DNA from 2 places in the Chelatococcus sp. KU-N122 genome. Region 2 is predicted to be linked to the other one. Evidence: riboswitches for the same ligand, from Rfam matches in the RefSeq annotation. Region 2 holds a riboswitch; the other holds the start of a gene.
The links. Region 2 has a riboswitch for cobalamin ahead of ACZ5PO_RS12350 (class I SAM-dependent methyltransferase). Riboswitches for the same ligand answer to the same signal wherever they lie in the genome.

Region 1 (8,952 bases), 430 kb from region 2:
CCTCCGCCGCCACGAGCCCCTCGCCGGGCAGGTAGAAGGCGGCCGCCGGCACCGGCGTCGGCTCCTCCGCCGCGCTGTCGGCGCCGGCGTGGCGGGCCAGGCGCCGCAGCAGCGCGCCCATGTTGGCGCTGCCGCCGGCGCGAAAATAGCCGAGCAGCGCCTCCGCCTCGGCGGCCGGCAGCGTGGAGCGGGCCATGAGGCCGGGATCGTCCCTGTCCTCCCCCGGCAGCACGGCGAGCGCGACGCCCCGGGCGCGGGCGAGCTCACCCAGCCGCTCGGCCCCGTAGCGCCACCAGTCGAGGCCGCCGAGCAGGCGCACTACGATGACCTTGGCGTGGGCGGCGACCTTGTCGAGCCACAGGTCGACGGAGAGCGGATGGCGCAGGTCGCGCAGATTGGCGAGGCGCAGGCTCGGCAGCGCCTCGCCGCGCTCCTGCGCCGTGCGCCAGGCGGCGGCGAGGCCGCCCAGGTCGCTGTCGGTGAAGGAGACGACGACCATGTCGCCCGGCGCCTGGGCGAGATCGACCGGTTCGATCAGATCGACGATCGTCGCCGTGGTCGTCGCGAGCAGGTGCATGGGCGTGCGGCCCCAGTCCAGGTCAGGCCAACAACGTGCGCTCGACCGCGCCGCGGTCGAGGCCCTTGAGGCCAATGACGACGATCTGGCCGCGGCGTGCCTCGCCGGGCCCCCAGTCGCGGTCGTAGTGGTGGCTGACGCGGCTGCCGACGCCCTGCACCAGGAGCCGCATGGGCTTGCCGGCGACGGCGGCGAAGCCTTTCACCCGCAGCACGTTCTGGGCCTCGGCGGTGGCGGCGATGCGCGCGGCCAACGCCTTGGGGTCTGCCACCTCCGGCAGCGCCACGACGAAGCTGTCGAAATCGTCGTGGTCGTGATCCAGCTCGTCGTCGTGCAGCGTCTTGCGGTTGTCGATGTCGGCCTCGGTGCCGACGCCGAGGCCCAGCAGCACAGCCGGGTCGACCTCGCCGCGCGCCGCCTGGACGATGGTGACGGTGCGCCCCAGCGCCTGCTCCACTTCGGTGCGGGCACGGCCGAGGCCCGCCGCATCGACGAGGTCGCCCTTGCTGAGCACGATCAGGTCGGCGCAGGCGATCTGGTCGGCGAACACCTCTTCCACCGGGTCGTCGTGGTCGAGCTGGTCGTCCGCCTCCCGCTGGGCGGCCAGCGCCTCCATGTCGTCGGCGACGCGGCCGTCGGCCAGCGCCGCCCCGTCCACCACGGCGACGACGCCGTCGACGGTGACCCGGCTCTTGATCGCCGGCCAGTGGAAGGCCTGCACCAGCGGCTTGGGCAGCGCGAGGCCCGAAGTCTCGATGACGATGTGATCGACCTTGGGGTCGAGCGCCAGGATGCGGTCGAGGGCGGGGACGAAATCGTCGGCCACGGTGCAGCACAGGCAGCCGTTGGCGAGCTCGACGATGTTCTCGTCCGGGCAGGCTTCATCGCCGCAGCCCTTGAGCAGCTCGCCGTCGATGCCGACGTCGCCGAACTCGTTGACGATGACGGCGAGCCGGCGGCCGTCGGCGTGGGCGAGCAGATGGCGGATCAACGTCGTCTTGCCGGAGCCCAGGAAGCCGGTGACGATGGTGCAGGGGACGCGGGCGAGCTCGGTCATGAACGGGTCTCCGGCGTCGGGGTCTCCACGCCCGGGAGCGGCGGGATGCGCGCGACGACGCCTTTGCGGAAGGAAAGCGGGCGCTCGCGCCACGGCACGATGCCGTCGGGGGAGCCGTGATAGAGCTGGGCGGCGGCGACGATGTCGTCGACGTGGCCGGCGCCGTCGAGGTCGCCGACCACGTAGGTCCATTTGCCGGGGGCCTGCAGCGCGACCGTGCACGGCCGCTTGCACACCGACAGGCACTGCACCTCGCGCACCGCGATGGCGCTGCCGCCGAGACGGGCATCGAGCGCTGCGGCGAGCGCCCGGCCGGGCTCGTCATAGGCACCGTCCGCCTCGCCCGTGGGCTTGCGGCAGGTGGTGCAGACGAGGAGGACGGTGTCGGGCGCGGCGCTCACGCGGCAGGCCCGCCCCGGCGCCGGGGCGCCTGGACCATGGCCGGCACGCTCATGGGCGGGCGCGGCACGGGAGCTGCATGCGCGGATCGACGTGGATGCGTACCAGAATCATGGCGAACTCCTTCGCCGCCCCACCGGCGGCAGGTCGTTGCGCGACGGCCGGTCTCCTGGCTCACGGCTTAAGCGCCCACGCCGCCTTCCCGGACGGATGTCCAGTGGCCATTGGCGTCAGGCTCGCCGCTTACAGTTGCGGGGGCAGCTGCGGCCTTGGCCCGGGCAGATCGCCCGCGGCCGCACCGCATTCCCTCTCCACGGGCGCGCCCGTGGAGGTAACCGTCGCAAACGCCCACTTGGCGGAGGCAGGCCGTGCTTGTCAATGGCAGCCTCGGGCTCGGCCCCGGAAGGCGGGCATGGTCCCTGATGCGCATCAAGGACCAACGCACCAAACATTGGCATCGCGCAGTCATCTCAAGCTGGGATGATGCCGGGAATCACAAGGACAAAGACAAGGAGTGCAGCGGATGCTGTCGCACGTCACCGTCGGGATCACCGACTTCGACCGGGCCTTCGCCTTCTACGACGCCCTGATGAGCGTGCTCGGCTACCCGATGGCCGATGCCGACCCGGAGACCGCCTGGGCGTTCTGGCGGCCGGCCGATGCGGACCGCCCGCTGTTCATCATCGGCGCCCCCTACGACGGCCAGCCGCACGACGCCGGCAACGGCCAGATGGTGGCGCTGCTGGCGCGCAATCGCGCCACCGTCGACCGCTGCCACGCGCTGGCGCTGAACCGCGGCGCCGTCGACGAGGGCGCGCCGGGCCTGCGTCCGCACTACCACCCCCACTTCTACGGCGCCTATTTTCGCGATCCGGACGGCAACAAGCTCTGCGTCTGCTGCCATGAGCCGGAGCCGGAGGGCTCGCTCGACGTCTGAGCGGGCGACGCCCGCGTCCCGCCCGCATCGCCTCCGTCAGTCCACCCGCTTCACCGGCGGCGGCGCCCAGCTGCCGTCCAGCACCTGCGCCTTGGGCCAGTAGAGGCGCATGTTCATGGTAAACGCGCCCTTCGCCGGCGCCGGCAGCCAGTTGGCCTCCTTGTCTCTGCCGGGGCTCTCGCGCTGGATGTGCAGATCGAGCGAGCCGTCGGGGCTGAGCTTCAGCGCATCGCGATCGCCGATGGCGTAGCGGTCGATGGGGTTGGCGGTGAACAGCTGCCGTTCGTCGTACATGGTCAGCGACCAGAAGGCGCGCGCCGGCGGCAGCTTGTCCTTGTCGAAATGCACGACGTAGCGGTGGGCGCTGTCGAAGGGCCGCCCCTCCGAGTCCGCGAAGGCGGTGGGGTACACGGCATCGTCCGGCGCATTGGCGCCGAGCCCGCCGTAGGCGACGCCCGCCCGGTGCAGGTAGTCCGCACCGTAGGTGCCGATGGCGGTGAGGTTCGTGCGCCAGCCGTTCTGTGACACGCCGGCCTTCGTCCACGCCGCCTTGATCCGCGGCAGCGCCGCCGCGGGCGCCGCCTTCAGGGCAGCCTGAACCTCCTTGGGCTGGTCGGCGAGGGAGAAGCTCTGGCCCGGCACGAGGCCGATCCGCTTCATGCGGTCGATGATGGGGTAGTCGTTGGCGTGGGGCGGGTTCACCTTCATCAGCTCGGCGAAGCGGGCGAAGAAGACGCCCGCCTCCATCGTGTCGACCTGGTCGGGCGGGGCGCTCATGTCCAGCTTGGCATCCACCTCGCCGTTCGGCGGGGTGTAGGGCTTGTCGTAGGCGCTCAGCGGCACCGCCTTGATGCCGTCCTGGAAGGCGTGCACGGCGGCGTAGTCGGCCTTGCCGTTGGTCTGCACGCGCCCGCCGATCCAGCCGCCGGCCGTCGGGCTGTCATAGCGCTCGACGCCGGCCGGCATCTCGCCGCGCCAGCCCGGCCCGACGATGGCGAACGTCTGCGCCCCGTTGCCGGTGGCGCGGGTGCCGGGCACGGCGAACACATCAGACCATTTGTCCAGCATCGGCAGCAGGTAGTAGCGCCCGCCGGAGTCGGGAACGCTGACGACCAGCGGCTCCCTGGACACGTCGTAGACCAGCGACGAGTAGAGCGTGTCGGCATTGGGCCGGACCACGACGGTGAAGGACGGGTCCGGGAAGGCGCGCGCGTGGCCAAACTGGTTGACCGGCGCGGCTGTGGTGCCGGCCGGCGTCGCGACATTGGTCGACACCTTGCCGCTCACGTCCATGAGGACGAGCGGATAGGCATAGACATAGGCGTCACGGGCGATCTCGCCGGCTTCGTCGGCCGAGACGGCGGGCGCGGCCCATGCCGCCGGGGCGAGCGCCAGGAGGGCGGCGCAAGCGGTCGCGGCGATGCTGGGTTTCATGGGTCAGCTCCTGCTGGGTCTGTCATTTCGGGGTGTGAATGGGAGTCGTGCGCCTGCCCGCGATCGACGCGTCGGCAACAGGTCCAGCCGCTCATCGAAGGTCTGGCCTGGTGGAAGGCTTGTCCGTGATGGCGGAGGCCACGGCCCACCTCGCCCCGCTTGCGTAGGCATGGCGCATGCCGGGCCAGCCGCACGATCCGCGATGCTACTGCACCTTGCGGAGCGGAGGCGGCGCCCAGGTTCCGTCGAGCACCACGGCGCGGGGTGAATAGAGGCGCATGGTGGGCTGGAACTGCGCCTTGGGGGCCGGCAGCCAGTTGGCTCGCCTGCCCGCCCCCGGATCGTCCACCTGCACGTAGATGTCGAGCGAGCCGTCGGGGTTGAAGGCCAGCTTGTCGTGGCTGCCGAGGGCGAAGCGGTCGATGGCGTTCGGCACCTGGAAGCCGTCCATGTCGTACATGGTGATGGACCAGAAGGCGTCGGCCGGCGGCAGCTTGTCCTTGTCGAAATGCAGCACGTACCTGTTGCCGCCGATCAGGGGCTTGCCCTCGCCGTCGAAGGCCGCCGTGGGATAGACGGCGTCCTCCGGCAGGTTGGCGCCGAGCCCGCCCTTCGCGACGAGGGCGCGCTTGAGGTAGGAGGTGCCGTAGGTGCCGATGTTGTCGTTCTGCAGCGTCCAGCCGTTCACCACCTTGCCGGTGCGCTCCCAGGCCGCCTGCGCGCCGGCCAGGGTGTCCTTGGCCGCCTTGTTGACGATGGCCGCGGTTTCGGGGGCGAGTCCGGCGGCGTCGAACGGCTGGCCCGGCTCGATGCCGAGGGCCTTCAGGCGGAACAGCATCGGGTAGTCGTTGGGGTGCGGCGGATATTGGCCCATGAGCTGCGCCAGCCGGGCCAGCATGGCGACGCCGTCGAGGCCGTCCACCTGCACGACGGGCGGGGTCTTCGCGTCGACCCTGGGATCGGTGGCGACGGCTTTCGGCGGACGATAATCCTTGCCCCATTGCGACAGCGGGGTGAGCCTGTAGGCGTCCTGCACCGCATGCACGTTGGCATAGTCGGCGGGGCCGTCGGTCTTGGTACGCCCGAGGATCCAGATGGTCGAGGTGGGTGCCACGATCCGGGTGACGCCCGCAGGCAGCGCTCCCGTCCAGCCCGGCGCCACCAGCGCGTAATCGGCGGCCTTGGTGCCGGTGGTGCGGCTGCCGACCACCGCGAACACGTCCGTCCACATGTCCAGCATGGGCAGCAGGTAGTAGCGGCCCTTGGTATCCGGCACCGAAAGAATGACGGGCTCCTTCGCCAGGTCGAGCCAGGCGAAGGAGTAGAGCGTGTCGAAATTGAAGCGCACCACGTCCTTGGCGTCCGCGTCGGGATAGGCGCGGGCGTGGGCGAACTGGTTGACCGGGGCGCGCATGGGGATGGCGGCGGTGTCGGGCACGTTGGTGACCTGCCGCATGGTCGCGTCCATGCTGACGATGGGATAGGCGTAGAGATAGGCCTCACGGGCGACCGCATAGGTCTCCTCCGGCGTCAGCGCGGGCTTCGCGGCCGCGGCGGCGGCGGCGCCGAGACCGAGGAGGAGGAGGACGGCGCCCAGCGCCGCTCGCCGGCCCGCATCTGCGGCAGCCCCCCGGCTTCGGCCCAGCCGGCAACGGCGACGGGCGATGATCGGCATCATATTCATCCTCCACCTGCGCGGCCGCATCGCGAATGCGCGCGGAATATCCCGGCAACGATCGAAGCCGGCGCCAGCCAATACTTGTGTCCTGCGCTCGTCCGGCCGGGTTTGCTTCTCAGGCCGCGTGCTCATCTTGCCGATGCAACGGCCTGCGCCGCGCGGCTCGGAGGCCGCACCTTGCACATCTTAAGGCGCACGATTATCCGGAACCGGACAAAGCGACGGGTATTTCCATGGGGCGCATCAGCCGGGCCACGGCCGACCGGGTCATGAACGAACGCGGCTGGCTCACGCGGGTGCCGGACGGCGTCCGGGCGGAGGTGCTGCGCCGCAGCGTCATGCTGCGCTTCGCGGCGGGAGAGCCGGTGTTCCACCTCGATGACCCCGCGGGCGGCATCTACGGCCTGGTGGACGGCACCGTCAGCGTGAGCATCGCCCCGGCGGGCGCGACGCCGCGCCTGATCATGCTCGGCATCCCCGGCTACTGGACCGGCGAGGCCTGCTTCCTCACCCGCAAGCCACGCCGCGGCGACCTCCGGGCCGTCGTCGACACGACGCTGCTGCACCTGCCCCTCGACGCCATGGACCAGATGGCGGCGCGGGATCGGCAGATGGCGCACCACGTGGCGCAGATCCTGATGATGAGCGTGGAACTGCTGTTCCACGTGATCCACGACCTGCAGAAGCCCGAGGCGGACAGGCGCATCGCCTCGATCCTGCGGCGCGCCGGCTGGACGGGGAAGATGCCGATCCCGCTGACCCAGAGCGACGTGGGCATCATGGCCAACGCCTCGCGCAAGCAAGTGAACGCCGCGTTGAAGCGCTTCGCCGAAGCCGGCTGGCTGGAACGCAGCTACCGCGCCATCACCGTCACCGACATCCCCGCCCTGCGCCGCTTCGCCGAGGGCGACGGCGCGGACTGAGCAGGACGCGGGCGCCGCCGCTCAAGTGGAGGCTCTGCTGCAACAGGCTCAGATACGGCTCGCGCGCAGCAGGTCGACATAGGCCGCCAGAGTCGCGGCATGGCGGCTTTCGGCGCGCAGACCGATGTGGCCGTCGGCCCGCACGACGAGGAGCGTCAGATGCCCGACGCCCAGCCTCTCGGCCATCGCGGGCTCGAGATGGGCGGCGACGTCGGCGAGGCCGGAATTGGCCGTGGCGACGATCACCTCTTCGATGATGGCGCGGTCGGGCAGAGGCTCCATGTCGCGCAGCGCTTCGGTGAGCTCCTGCCGGACCGTCGACGCCCCCCCGATGAGGAATGCCGTGTGTCCGGTCCGGCCGGCGCAGCCGTGGAGCATGACGATGCCGCCAGCCGCAAGCCGCAGCTCGATCCGATCCGACAGGCGCTGGCCCGGCCAGATGACGTCATGCCGGTCGCCCATGACGATGGGCGAGTGGGCGTAGTCGATGTCGAGCTCCGCTTCCGCGACGGCCTCGTGGTGCCGCGTGACGGGATCGGCGAAGGCCGCCCGGATGGCCGCGTCGCGCTGACGGCGCTGCTCCGCGCCCGCGACCATCTGCGCGCTCTCGGCGGCGTCGCCCGAGGCCGTCACCTTCTCCGCCACGGGACGCCGCTCGGCGTCATAGCTGTCGAGCAGCCCGTCGGAGCAGCGTCCCTGGCAGACCAGGGCGAGCTTCCAGGCGAGGTTGAAGGCATCCTGGAGGCCCGTATTCATGCCGTGCCCCTGCGCCGGGCTGCAAGTGTGCGCGGCATCGCCGGCGAGCAGGATGCGCCCGGAGCGGAAGCGCCGTGCGACCTTGGTGTGGCATTGGAAGCGCGTGGGATTGGCGACGACTTCGAAGCTCGCCATCGGCAGGTAGCGCCGCAACGTGGCCAGAGCATCGGCGACGAGGTCGGATTCGGGCGAGCTCGGCCTCAGATAGACGCGCCACCGCTTGTCCGGCAGGGCGGTCAGAATGACCGGCGTCTCGTCGAGATAGGCGTAGTTGGCCTCGAACGACTCCGGCCAGCCGCCCACGCCGGCATCGAACACCGCCCAGGGCTCGGCGATGTCATGGCCGTCCTGCTCGATACCGGCGAGCGCGCGGACCGTGCTGTGGTGCCCGTCGCAGCCGATCACCCATTGCGCGAGGACGTCGCGCGCGATGCCCCGGTGCTCGACCGTGGCGAGCACACCATCCTCCCGCGCGTCCAAGGCGGTGAGCTTCGTCCCGCGCGTGACCTGGCCGCCCTGCCGGGTGAGGTAATCGGTCAGGATCGCTTCGGTGACCTCCTCCGATATGCCGATGTTGAACGGGTAGCGGCTACCGCACAGGCCGAGATCGATCTCGCCGAGCACGGCGCCGCCCGCGTGAATGCGGGCCCGCCGCTGCTTGACGCCGGCCGCCAGCAGCGGCTCCAGGATGCCGAGGGAATCGAAGATCTCCAGCGAGCGCGGATGCACGACGGTCGCGCGGTCCCAGTCCATGGGGCGGTCGTGCGCATCGATGAGCAGGCATTCCACGCCCCGCCGATGCAGCTCGGCGGCCATGAGAAGGCCGGTCGGACCGGCTCCGACCACGAGGACAGGCACAGCATTCACCACGTCGCACTCCCCGGCCGATCAGGCACGTATGTCGATCTCCGGCCGGAGATCGGCACGGAGCGAGTGATTCCTTTAAGGGATAGATCGGCCGGCCGCCCCCCTCGTCAGTGCTCGAGCGCTCCCCCGGCCGCGGCCCAGGCGGCGATGCCGCCTTCGAGATGGCGGGCCTGGGGCAGGCCGGCGTCCTGCGCTGCCTGAACGGCCATGGCCGAGCGTTCGCCGAAGGCGCAATAGAACAGCAGCCGCCGGCCCCTGGTGCGGGCAAGCTCGGCGAGCAGACCGTCTTCGGCGAGATGCTCCCGCAGCGCCGGATAGGGAACG
Region 2 (8,952 bases):
CCGCACGCGCGGCGCCCGTCTCGTCGTCGTCGATCCCCGGCGCGCCGGCTTTGCTGCCCGCGCCGACCAATGGCTGCGTGTGCGTCCCGGGGCCGACGGTGCGCTGGCGCTCGGCATCGCCCGGGAGATGATCCGCCACGGCTGGTACGACGTCGGCTTCATGCGGGACTGGACGAACGGCCCGCTGCTGGTGCGGGCCGATACCAAGCGCTTCCTGCGCGCCGGCGATCTGGCGGTCCGGCCCGCGGGTGCGGAAGCCGACGATCTGATGGCGTGGGACGGCGCCAGGGGCGAGCCCGTCGCCTATTCGCCGTCGCAGCGCGCCTACGCGGACGGCCGCGCGCCGGCCCTCGACGCCACTGTCACGCTTGCCGCCGTTGGCGGCGCGCCCCTGACCTGCCGGTCCGCCTTCAGCCTCTATCGGGAGCTCTGCGAGCCCTATTCGCCCGAGCGCGTCGAGGAGCTGACCTGGGTCCGCAAGGAGCAGGTGACGGAAACGGCCCAGTTGCTCTTCGCCGCCCGTCCCGTCAGCTACTACGCGTGGTCCGGCGTCGGCCAGCACACCAACGCCACGCAGATGGACCGGGCCATCGCCTTGCTGATGGCCCTGACCGGCAGCTTCGATGCGCCGGGCGGCAACGTTGAGTTCTCCCGGCCGCCCGCTCGCGACGTCAGCGGCCATGAGCTCATGCCGGCCGAGCAGCGGGCCAAATGCATCGAGCTGGCGCGTTCGCCCCTCGGGCCGGGCCGCAACAATTGGGTGGGAGCGGACGCCCTCTACGACGCCATCCTCGACGGTAAGCCCTACCCGATCAGGGCCGTGGTCGGCTTCGGGCGCAATTTCATCGTCAACCACGCGGACGGCGCCCGCGCCGCACAAGCCCTCGCGAAGCTCGAGTTCCACGTTCACGCCGACGTCGTCATGTCGCCGACGGCGGCGTTCGCCGATATCTTCCTGCCCATCAATACGGCGTGGGAGCGCGAGACGCTCCGCGTCGGCTTCGAGGGAAGCCAGCGGGCGGAGAACCTCGTCCAGTTCCGGCAGGCTGCGGTGGCGAGCGCGGGGGAATCGCGGTCCGATGGACAAGTCGTCTTCGAGCTCGCAAAGCGGCTCGGCCTTGGCCATCTGTTCTGGGAGGGGGACATGCGGGCGGGCTTCGCCGCGATCCTGGAACCGCTGGGCCTCGCGCTCGATGACCTGCTCGCCCGGCCCGGCGGCATCAGCGTGGCCGGCGAGCCGCACTATTTTCGCTACAAGACCGGCGGCTTCAACACGCCGACCGGCAAGATCGAGGTCTTTTCCGAGCGGTTCCGCGATGCCGGACAGGACCCATTGCCCCATTTCGTCGAGCCGGCACGCTCGCCTTATGCCGCGCCCGGCAGCCCCTATCCGCTGGTGCTCACCTCGGCCAAGGTCGTCCACTACTGCCACGGCCAGCACCGCCACATCCCGTCCCTGCGCCGCCGCGCGCCCGATCCCGAGATCAGCCTGCACCCGGACACCGCCGGCGCGCGCGGCATCGGCGACGGCGATTGGGTGGAGATCCGCACCGGCACGGCGCGGGCGCGCATGCGCGCCAGGTTCGACGCCAGCCTGGACGCGCGCGTCGTCAGCGCGCAGTACGGCTGGTGGCAAGGCAACGACGAGCTGGGACGGCCCGGCTACGATGCGCTCTCCGACGGCGGCGCCAACTACAACCGGCTCATTGCCGGCGACCAGACGGATCCGATCAGCGGCTCGATGGGTCTGCGCTCGTCGCTCTGCGAGGTGGTGCCGGTCGACGATATCAGCCGGCCGTAATCGACGGCCCGGCGCGCACCGGCCGCCGCGGCCGCCGTCCGTGACGCAAGTGTCACACCTTCGCCGTGCTGCCGCCGATCCGGCGGATCTCTCGCCGCCGGCCGTTTGACCTCGGACGCTTCCCCTTTATGGTGACGGTGACGGTTCCCCTCGGGGATTGAAAGGGAACGCGGTGAGGGCTTGGGCCCGATGCCGCGGCTGCCCCCGCAACTGTAAGCGGTGATTCGTCCGCATCGTGCCACTGGTCCCCTGGGGCCGGGAAGGCAGCGGAGGAGCGAGACCCGCGAGCCAGGAGACCTGCCGTCAGTCGTGGTCACACGCGAGCACGCGTCGGGCGGGGTGCACCGATCCGTTGCCGAACCGAGCGCAGCCAGGCGCCCGGGGAGGCTTCGTTCGCGGTGACGTGCCACTGACGTTGCCGCCGAGGCCCGATCCCGTGACCACCATCCCCATCGTCCGCGTCCCCCAGCATGCTGGCGCGTGCCCGCGCGCCGTGGGCGGAACTCTGCGCTCGGCGGCGGACCGGAACGGCGCGAACGCCAGACATGGGCCTGCTCATCGGCGTTGCATCGTGTGTGCTGGCGCCGGGTTGCCTCAGGCGAGTATTTGAGTAACGTTATAACATTGCATATTGGAATCCACGCTCATGTCTGACCCGCCCGCCCGGCGTCCTGTCGATCCGCTCGGCCTCTACGCATCCGGCATCGATACGTCCGACTACGCGGCCAAGGTCGCGCCGCTGCTGCGCCAGGCCGTCGGCCGCTTCGGCCACTTCCTCGACGTCGGCGCCGGCGGCGGCCAGCTCGGGCGCGCGCTGCGCGACCCCGGCTGCCACTGGACGGCGATCGAGCCGGCGCCCGTCATGCGAGCGCGGCTCGCTGTGCCCGACGGGCCGTCGCGAATCGTCGCCTGCGACTGGCAGGAGGCGACCGGTATCGGCCGCTTCGACACCGTGCTCGCCGCCAACATGCCGGCGCCGCTCCAGGCCCCGCTGCCCTTCCTCGCCCGCTGCCGGGAGTGGAGCGCCGGCCCCGTCGCCTGGGTCGTGCCGGCGCAGAACGGCCCGCGCGGGCTGTGCCTGGCCGGCTGCCTGCCCGCCGAGTGGCATGGCGAGGACGAGACGCCCGGCGTCGACATCGTGCTCGCGGCGCTCGGCGACGCGCACCGGCCGGACGGCATCCGGCTGGCCGACTGGACGTTTTCTCTGGTGGTCGCCGACATCGGCGCCGTCGCCGCGTACCTGGCCGACCGGCTGGGCTGGAGCGACGCGGACGCGCGCAGGCCAACTCTCGCGGCGCGCCTGGAGCGGCTCGCCGTGAACGAGGCCGGCGGCCACCGGCTCGACGTGCCGAGGCGATCGGCGATTCTCACCTGGGGGTGCAAAGCGTGATCTCGAGAACAGTCCGACATGGCCTGGCGGCAGCCGTCGCGAGCGGCTTCGCCGCATGTCCCGCCGCAGCCGAGGACGTCACACGGCTCGACGAGATCGTCGTGACGGCGACCGGCCTGCCGGAGGAGCGCAGCCGCATTCCCGGCACGGTGCAGGTCATCGACCAGCAGAAGATCGAGCATTCGACGGCCAAGTCGGTGACCGACCTGCTCGCCGAGAACGCGGTCGGCTTCTTCAGCGAGTGGACCCCCGGCCAGACCTCGATCAACATCCGCGGCGGCTCCACCGACGGCCAGGGCAAGGACTTCCGCAGCCAGGTGCTGGTGCTGATCAACGGCCACCGCGCCGGCACAGCCAACCTCTCCAAGCTGTCGCTGGCGCACGTGGAGCGCATCGAGATCGTGCGCGGCCCGTCCTCGGTGATCTACGGCAGCCAGAACATCGGCGGCGTCATCAACATCATCCTGAAGACCGGCCGCACCGCGCCCGGCAACACGGTCGAGACCTCGGGCGGCAGCTGGGGGCTGATCCAGGGCCGTGCCGCCACCGGCGGCGTCTACGATGCGGTGGACTGGTACTTCGGCCTCAACGGCGGCCGCAGCGACGACTACGATGCGGGCACCGGCGGCGGCCGCCAGATCAACACCGACTGGGCGCGCAAGGGCTGGGCCGGCGCCATCGGGCTGCAGATCAACCCGGACCACCGCGTCGATGTCAGCGTGCGCTCGGACGGCATCTACGATGCGGGCTTCCGCGGCTCGGGCGCCAACTATCTCAGCCGCGACGACCGCTACAACCAGGGCGCCGACGTCACCTACAAAGGCCAGTCGCCTGACGGCCGCGTCGGCCTGATGGCGCAGGCCTATTACGACAACGACGTGGACCGCTTCAAATGGGCCTCCCCCGTGCAGCGAGGCTCCAACAACCTGCCGGCGAAAGGCACCGCCGCCGATTTCAACCGACGCCGGCTCGAGGTCTACGGCACCCGCATCCAGCCCTGGGTCAACCTTTGGGAAGGCAACAAGCTCATCCTCGGCTGGGACTGGGAGACGAGCCCGCTGCGCTCGGACCGCTATCGCCAGGGCGTGCCCGGCAACAGCCTGTCGCAGATCGCCCCCATCGACAACAATCAGACCGACACCGCCAACGGCTTCTATGCGGAGGATTCGCAAACCTTCTTCAATGAGAAGGTGACCGTGCGCGGCGGCATCCGCCAGACCTACGGCACGACGAGCTTCGATTGGACGCCCAACCTCGCCAACCAGCGGCCACGCACCATCCCCTACAGCGCCACCACCTACGCCACCGGCGCCACCTACCAGGCCCTCGACTGGCTGGGCTTCCGCGTCGGCGCGTCCTCCGGCTTCCGGGCGCCGACGGCGAGCGAGCTCGCCGCGGACTTCACCGCGCTGGGCGGCGGCCGCACCTTCGGCAACCCCGACCTCAAGCCGGAGACGGCGGAGCAGATCGAGGCGGGCATGACGCTGACCGGCCCTGGCTGGCGCCTGGACACTGCGGTGTTCCAGAACGTCATCTCCGACCGCATCATCACCAGGCTCAGGCCCGGCGTGGCCAACACCTCCGACTACGCCAACAACGCGGCGGACGTGGTGGTGCGCGGCATCGAGATGCAGTTCGACACCGACGTCTTCCGCATGCTCGGCCAGGATGCCGGCACCTGGCGTTGGACGGCCTATGCCAACGGCTTCTATAATTTCGAGATGACCGACAAGGGCGCGGCCGTCACCGCCAACACCAACAACGTCGAGCGCATGTACAAGTACGAGGCGGCGATCGGCACACGCTTCGGCCAGAAGCTCGACCGCTACGACTGGTCGTTGCAGATCCAGGGCGTGCTGCGCGGCCCCATGTGGTACAACACCGAAGAAAATCTGCTGGTACCGTTCGCCGAGCCCAATCGCGAATACATCCACCGCAAGGACCCGTTCTGGGTCTGGAACGTGCTGGCGGAGGTCGAGGTCTTCAAGGGCGTCAAGGTCTTCGCCGGCGTCAACAACGTCTTCAACGTCAACGAGCATCCGATCTTCATCGGGCTGGACAAGGCGCCGATCCTCGCCGACGTGCGCTTCTACAACGGCGGCTACGGCACCTCCATGCCGGGTCGTCAGCTGCTCGCCGGCGTGAAGGCGCGCTTTTGAGCCGGGCGCGCATCGCACAGTGCGTTGTCGCCGTCGCGGCCGTGCTCGCCGCTGCGACGCCCGCACGGGCCGAGGCGGTCGCCCTGCGCGACGCCATGGGGCGGGATGTCGTGCTGCCGCGTCCCGCCCGGCGGCTCGTCACCATCTTCGCCTCCAACACGGAGCTGGTGGCGGCCCTGGGCCTCGCCGATCGCATCGTCGGTATCGAGAGCTACACGCGCTACCCGCCCGACGTGGCCGGGCATCGCCCGCTGGTCGGCGGCAGGCTCGGCTTCTCGGTCGACCGCATCGTCGCGCTGGCGCCGGACCTCGTGGTGCTGACACCGTCGCGGCAGGCGATGCACCAGGTGCTCGACCCCATGTCCCGGGTCCGCATTCCCGTGCTGGTCCTGCTCGCCCGCTCGGTGGACGAGGTGCTGTCCAACATCCGCCTGCTGGCGCGGGCGACGGGTGTTCCCGAGCGCGGCGAGGCGGTTGTGAGTCAGCTGTCCGACCGCATGGCGGCCGTCGCAGCGCACATCGGCCGACGGGCGCGGCCCAAGGCCCTGCTCATCACCGGCCAGCTCGGCAACGGCCTCATCCTCGTGGTGCGCGAGGCCACCTACACCGCCGACGCCCTGCGTCTCGCCGGGGCCGATCTGGCGCTCACGAGCGCCTCGGGCCTGCCCCAGGTCTCGCCCGAAGCGGCGATCGCCGCCGATCCGGACGTGCTGCTGCTCGCCGGCCGCCAGGACGAGCTCGACGCTCTCGTCGCCCGGCCGGGCTGGCGCAGCCTGCGCGCGGTCAGGAACGGCCGCGCGCATATCGTGCCGCGGGCCGAGTTCCTGATCCCGGGCCCCCGCACCGTCGACGGCATCGAGCGCCTGGCGCGGCTGCTGCATCCCGGCGAGCGAGCCCCATGATGCGTGCACCGCGCTTTGCCCCCCGCCCCTGGCCGCTGGCCCTTCCCGCCGCGCTCGCCCTCGGGGTCGGGCTCGGCGTGTGCGCCGGCCACGACTGGGCGAGCCCTGTCGACGTGGCGGCGGCGTTCGCCGATCCGGACACCATGCGCGCCCGGCTGCTCCTGGACTGGCGGCTGCCGCGCGTGCTGGCGGCCGGCCTCGTCGGCGCGCTGCTCGGCCTCGGCGGCGCCATCTTCCAGGGCGTGTTCCGCAACCCGCTGGCCGAGCCCTACCTGCTCGGCAGCGCCGGCGGCGCGGCCGTCGGCGCCACTATCGCCCTCCTGGTGCCGCTCGGCCTGCCGGCGGCGCCGGTGCTCGCGGCCCTGTCGTTCCTCGGCGCCTGGGGCGCGACCTGGCTCGTGGTGCTGTTCGCCCGCATCGCCGGCCATCTCGACGCCGCCGGGCTGCTGCTCGCTGGCGTCGCCGTGGCCGCGATCCTCGCCGCCATCCGCTCGTTCCTGATGTTCGCGCTGTCCGACGAGACGGTCAGCCTGCAGGTGGTGCTGAGCTGGGTGCTGGGCGGCGTGCAGACGCCGACCTGGCCGGGCCTGGCCCTGCTCGCGGCGCTGACGGCGGGCGTCTTCGCCCTGGCACAGCGGCTGGCGCACGGCCTCGACCTGCTCGGGCTCGACGAGGACCAGGCGCAGGCGTTCGGCCTCGACACCGTCCGCTTCGTCTCGCGCGCGATCCTCGTCGGCGCGCTGATCGTCGCCGTGGCCGTCGCCTACGGCGGGCTGGTCGCCTTCGTCGGGCTCGTCGCGCCCCACGTGGCGCGCTGGTGGGTGGGGCCGCGTCACGGCGCGCTCCTGCCCGCTACCGCCGGCATCGGTGCGGCCATCGTCCTGGTGTGCGATGCGCTGGCGCGCGCCGCCCTGCCCCCCGCGGAGATCCCGCTCGGGCTGATCACCGCCCTGGTCGGCGGCCCATTCTTTCTCCTGGTGCTGGCGCGGAGGCTCCGCGCATGAGCGCGCTCGGCGCCGACGGCGTCGAGGTCCGGCGCGCCGGCCGGGCCATCGTCGCGGATGCCAGACTCACTCTCGAGCCCGGCACCCTGGTCGGATTGATCGGCCCCAACGGCGCCGGCAAGTCGACGCTGCTGCGGGTGCTCGCCGGTCTCACCGCGCCGACGGCCGGCCGCGTCACCTGCGCCGGCCGGGACGTGGCGACGATGACTACGGCGGAGCGCGGCCGCGCCATCGCCTACGTGCCGCAGCATTTCGCGCCGGCCTGGGACTATTCGGTGCGTGACCTGCTGGAGCTCGGGGCCGCGCGAGCCGAGCGGCGGCCCTCCGTTACGAGCCTGCTGCGCGACCACGACCTGACGGCGCTCGCGGCGCGCCGCTGGTCGCAGCTGTCCGGCGGCGAGCGCGCCCGCACCCTGCTCGCCGCGGTGCTGGCTGCCCCCTGCCCCGTCCTGCTCGCCGACGAGCCCGGCGCCGCCCTCGACGTCGGCCACCGCCTGGCATTGCTGCGCCGGCTCAAGACCGAAGCCGGGCGCCGGACGGTGGTCGTCGTGCTCCACGATCTCGATCTCGCCGGCCGCTTCTGCGACCGGCTGGTGCTGATGGCGGGCGGCGAGATCGTGCTCGACGGGCCGGCCGGCACGGTCATCCGCGACGAGGCGCTCGACCGCAGCTTCGGCCTGCGCTTCCGCCGCGTCGCGCTGGCGAGCGGCGCCCTCCATCTGTTTCCCGTCGAGCCCTCCGCGCAGGCCTGACCGGCACCGGCCGCGTCGACAGCCTCGCGGCGCTGGAACCGAAGCGCGCCCGCGCGAGCCGGGCCGCCGCCCGCTCAATAGCGGATATTCGTTCTCAGGCCGAGGACGAGGGCATTCTTGACCAGCGTCGTGCCGGTGGGATCGTTGGGGTTGAGCACGCGACCGCCCGGATTGAAGATGTACTGGATGTCCGGCTGGATCGTCCAACCGGGCACGATCTGGGCCTGATACGTGGCCTCGATCACCGCCTCGTAGCGGCGCGTCGGCGTGTAGGTGCCGGTGAAATAGAAGGCGTCGCGATCGGCCGAGCTCGCGTCGGCGGAAATGCCGGCGTAGGCGAAGGCGACGCCGAAGGTGTCGTTCGGGCGCGAGGCGATGAGGCCGTTGATGCTCACGCCCGCGTCGGCGTAGAAGCTGATCAGGTTGCGGTTGCCCGGCGACACGCCGCCCCGGGCGAAGATGCCGATGCCGCCGCTGTCGGAGCCCGGCAGCCGATAGATGGTCTGGTCGAGCACGCCGTAGACGCCCCAGTCGCCGCGATAGCGCCGCGGGATGCCGGCGCTGTCCGGGTTGGCGAGCAGCAGCCCGTCGGCGCCGACGCGCAGGCTGTCGAAGCGGTTGGAATTGTACCACGCCCCGAGCTTGAGCGTTCCCGGCAGGCTCGACGGGTCCTTGACCTCGCCGTAGTTGTAGGTGGCCTCCGTGATGGCCAGCGTGCCGGCGAAGCGCGGCATGCCGTAGCGGTCGCAGTGCTGGGCGTTGTCCTGCAAGCAGGAATTGCCCGCCGGATCGCCGGTATAGACGCCTGCGCGCACGGTGAGGTTGTCGGTCGCCGACCATCTCAAGAGCGCCGCGGGGCCCGCCAGCGGATAGGCCGGGCCGCCCGCCGGCATGTCGATGCCGTTGATGCCCGGCCAGCCGAACGTGCCGCTCACGAACAGGCC

Region 1: another riboswitch for cobalamin. It lies ahead of ACZ5PO_RS14190 (DUF1636 family protein); the one in region 2 lies ahead of ACZ5PO_RS12350 (class I SAM-dependent methyltransferase).

Annotation. Positions count from the first base shown of each region.
Region 1 is NZ_AP043981.1:3,162,636-3,171,587, reverse strand. It holds gene ACZ5PO_RS14200 (cobaltochelatase subunit CobN) at 1-577, opposite strand, end outside; gene cobW (cobalamin biosynthesis protein CobW) at 600-1,634, opposite strand; gene ACZ5PO_RS14190 (DUF1636 family protein) at 1,631-2,035, opposite strand; cobalamin riboswitch at 2,176-2,388, opposite strand; gene ACZ5PO_RS14185 (VOC family protein) at 2,557-2,970, shown strand; gene ACZ5PO_RS14180 (DUF1254 domain-containing protein) at 3,007-4,404, opposite strand; gene ACZ5PO_RS14175 (DUF1254 domain-containing protein) at 4,610-6,082, opposite strand; gene ACZ5PO_RS14170 (Crp/Fnr family transcriptional regulator) at 6,316-7,005, shown strand; gene ACZ5PO_RS14165 (FAD-dependent monooxygenase) at 7,054-8,631, opposite strand; gene ACZ5PO_RS14160 (MBL fold metallo-hydrolase) at 8,736-8,952, opposite strand, start outside.
Region 2 is NZ_AP043981.1:2,737,512-2,746,463, reverse strand. It holds gene ACZ5PO_RS12355 (molybdopterin-dependent oxidoreductase) at 1-1,801, shown strand, start outside; cobalamin riboswitch at 1,926-2,120, shown strand; gene ACZ5PO_RS12350 (class I SAM-dependent methyltransferase) at 2,448-3,191, shown strand; gene ACZ5PO_RS12345 (TonB-dependent receptor) at 3,188-5,350, shown strand; gene ACZ5PO_RS12340 (ABC transporter substrate-binding protein) at 5,347-6,252, shown strand; gene ACZ5PO_RS12335 (FecCD family ABC transporter permease) at 6,249-7,256, shown strand; gene ACZ5PO_RS12330 (ABC transporter ATP-binding protein) at 7,253-8,008, shown strand; gene ACZ5PO_RS12325 (carbohydrate porin) at 8,083-8,952, opposite strand, start outside.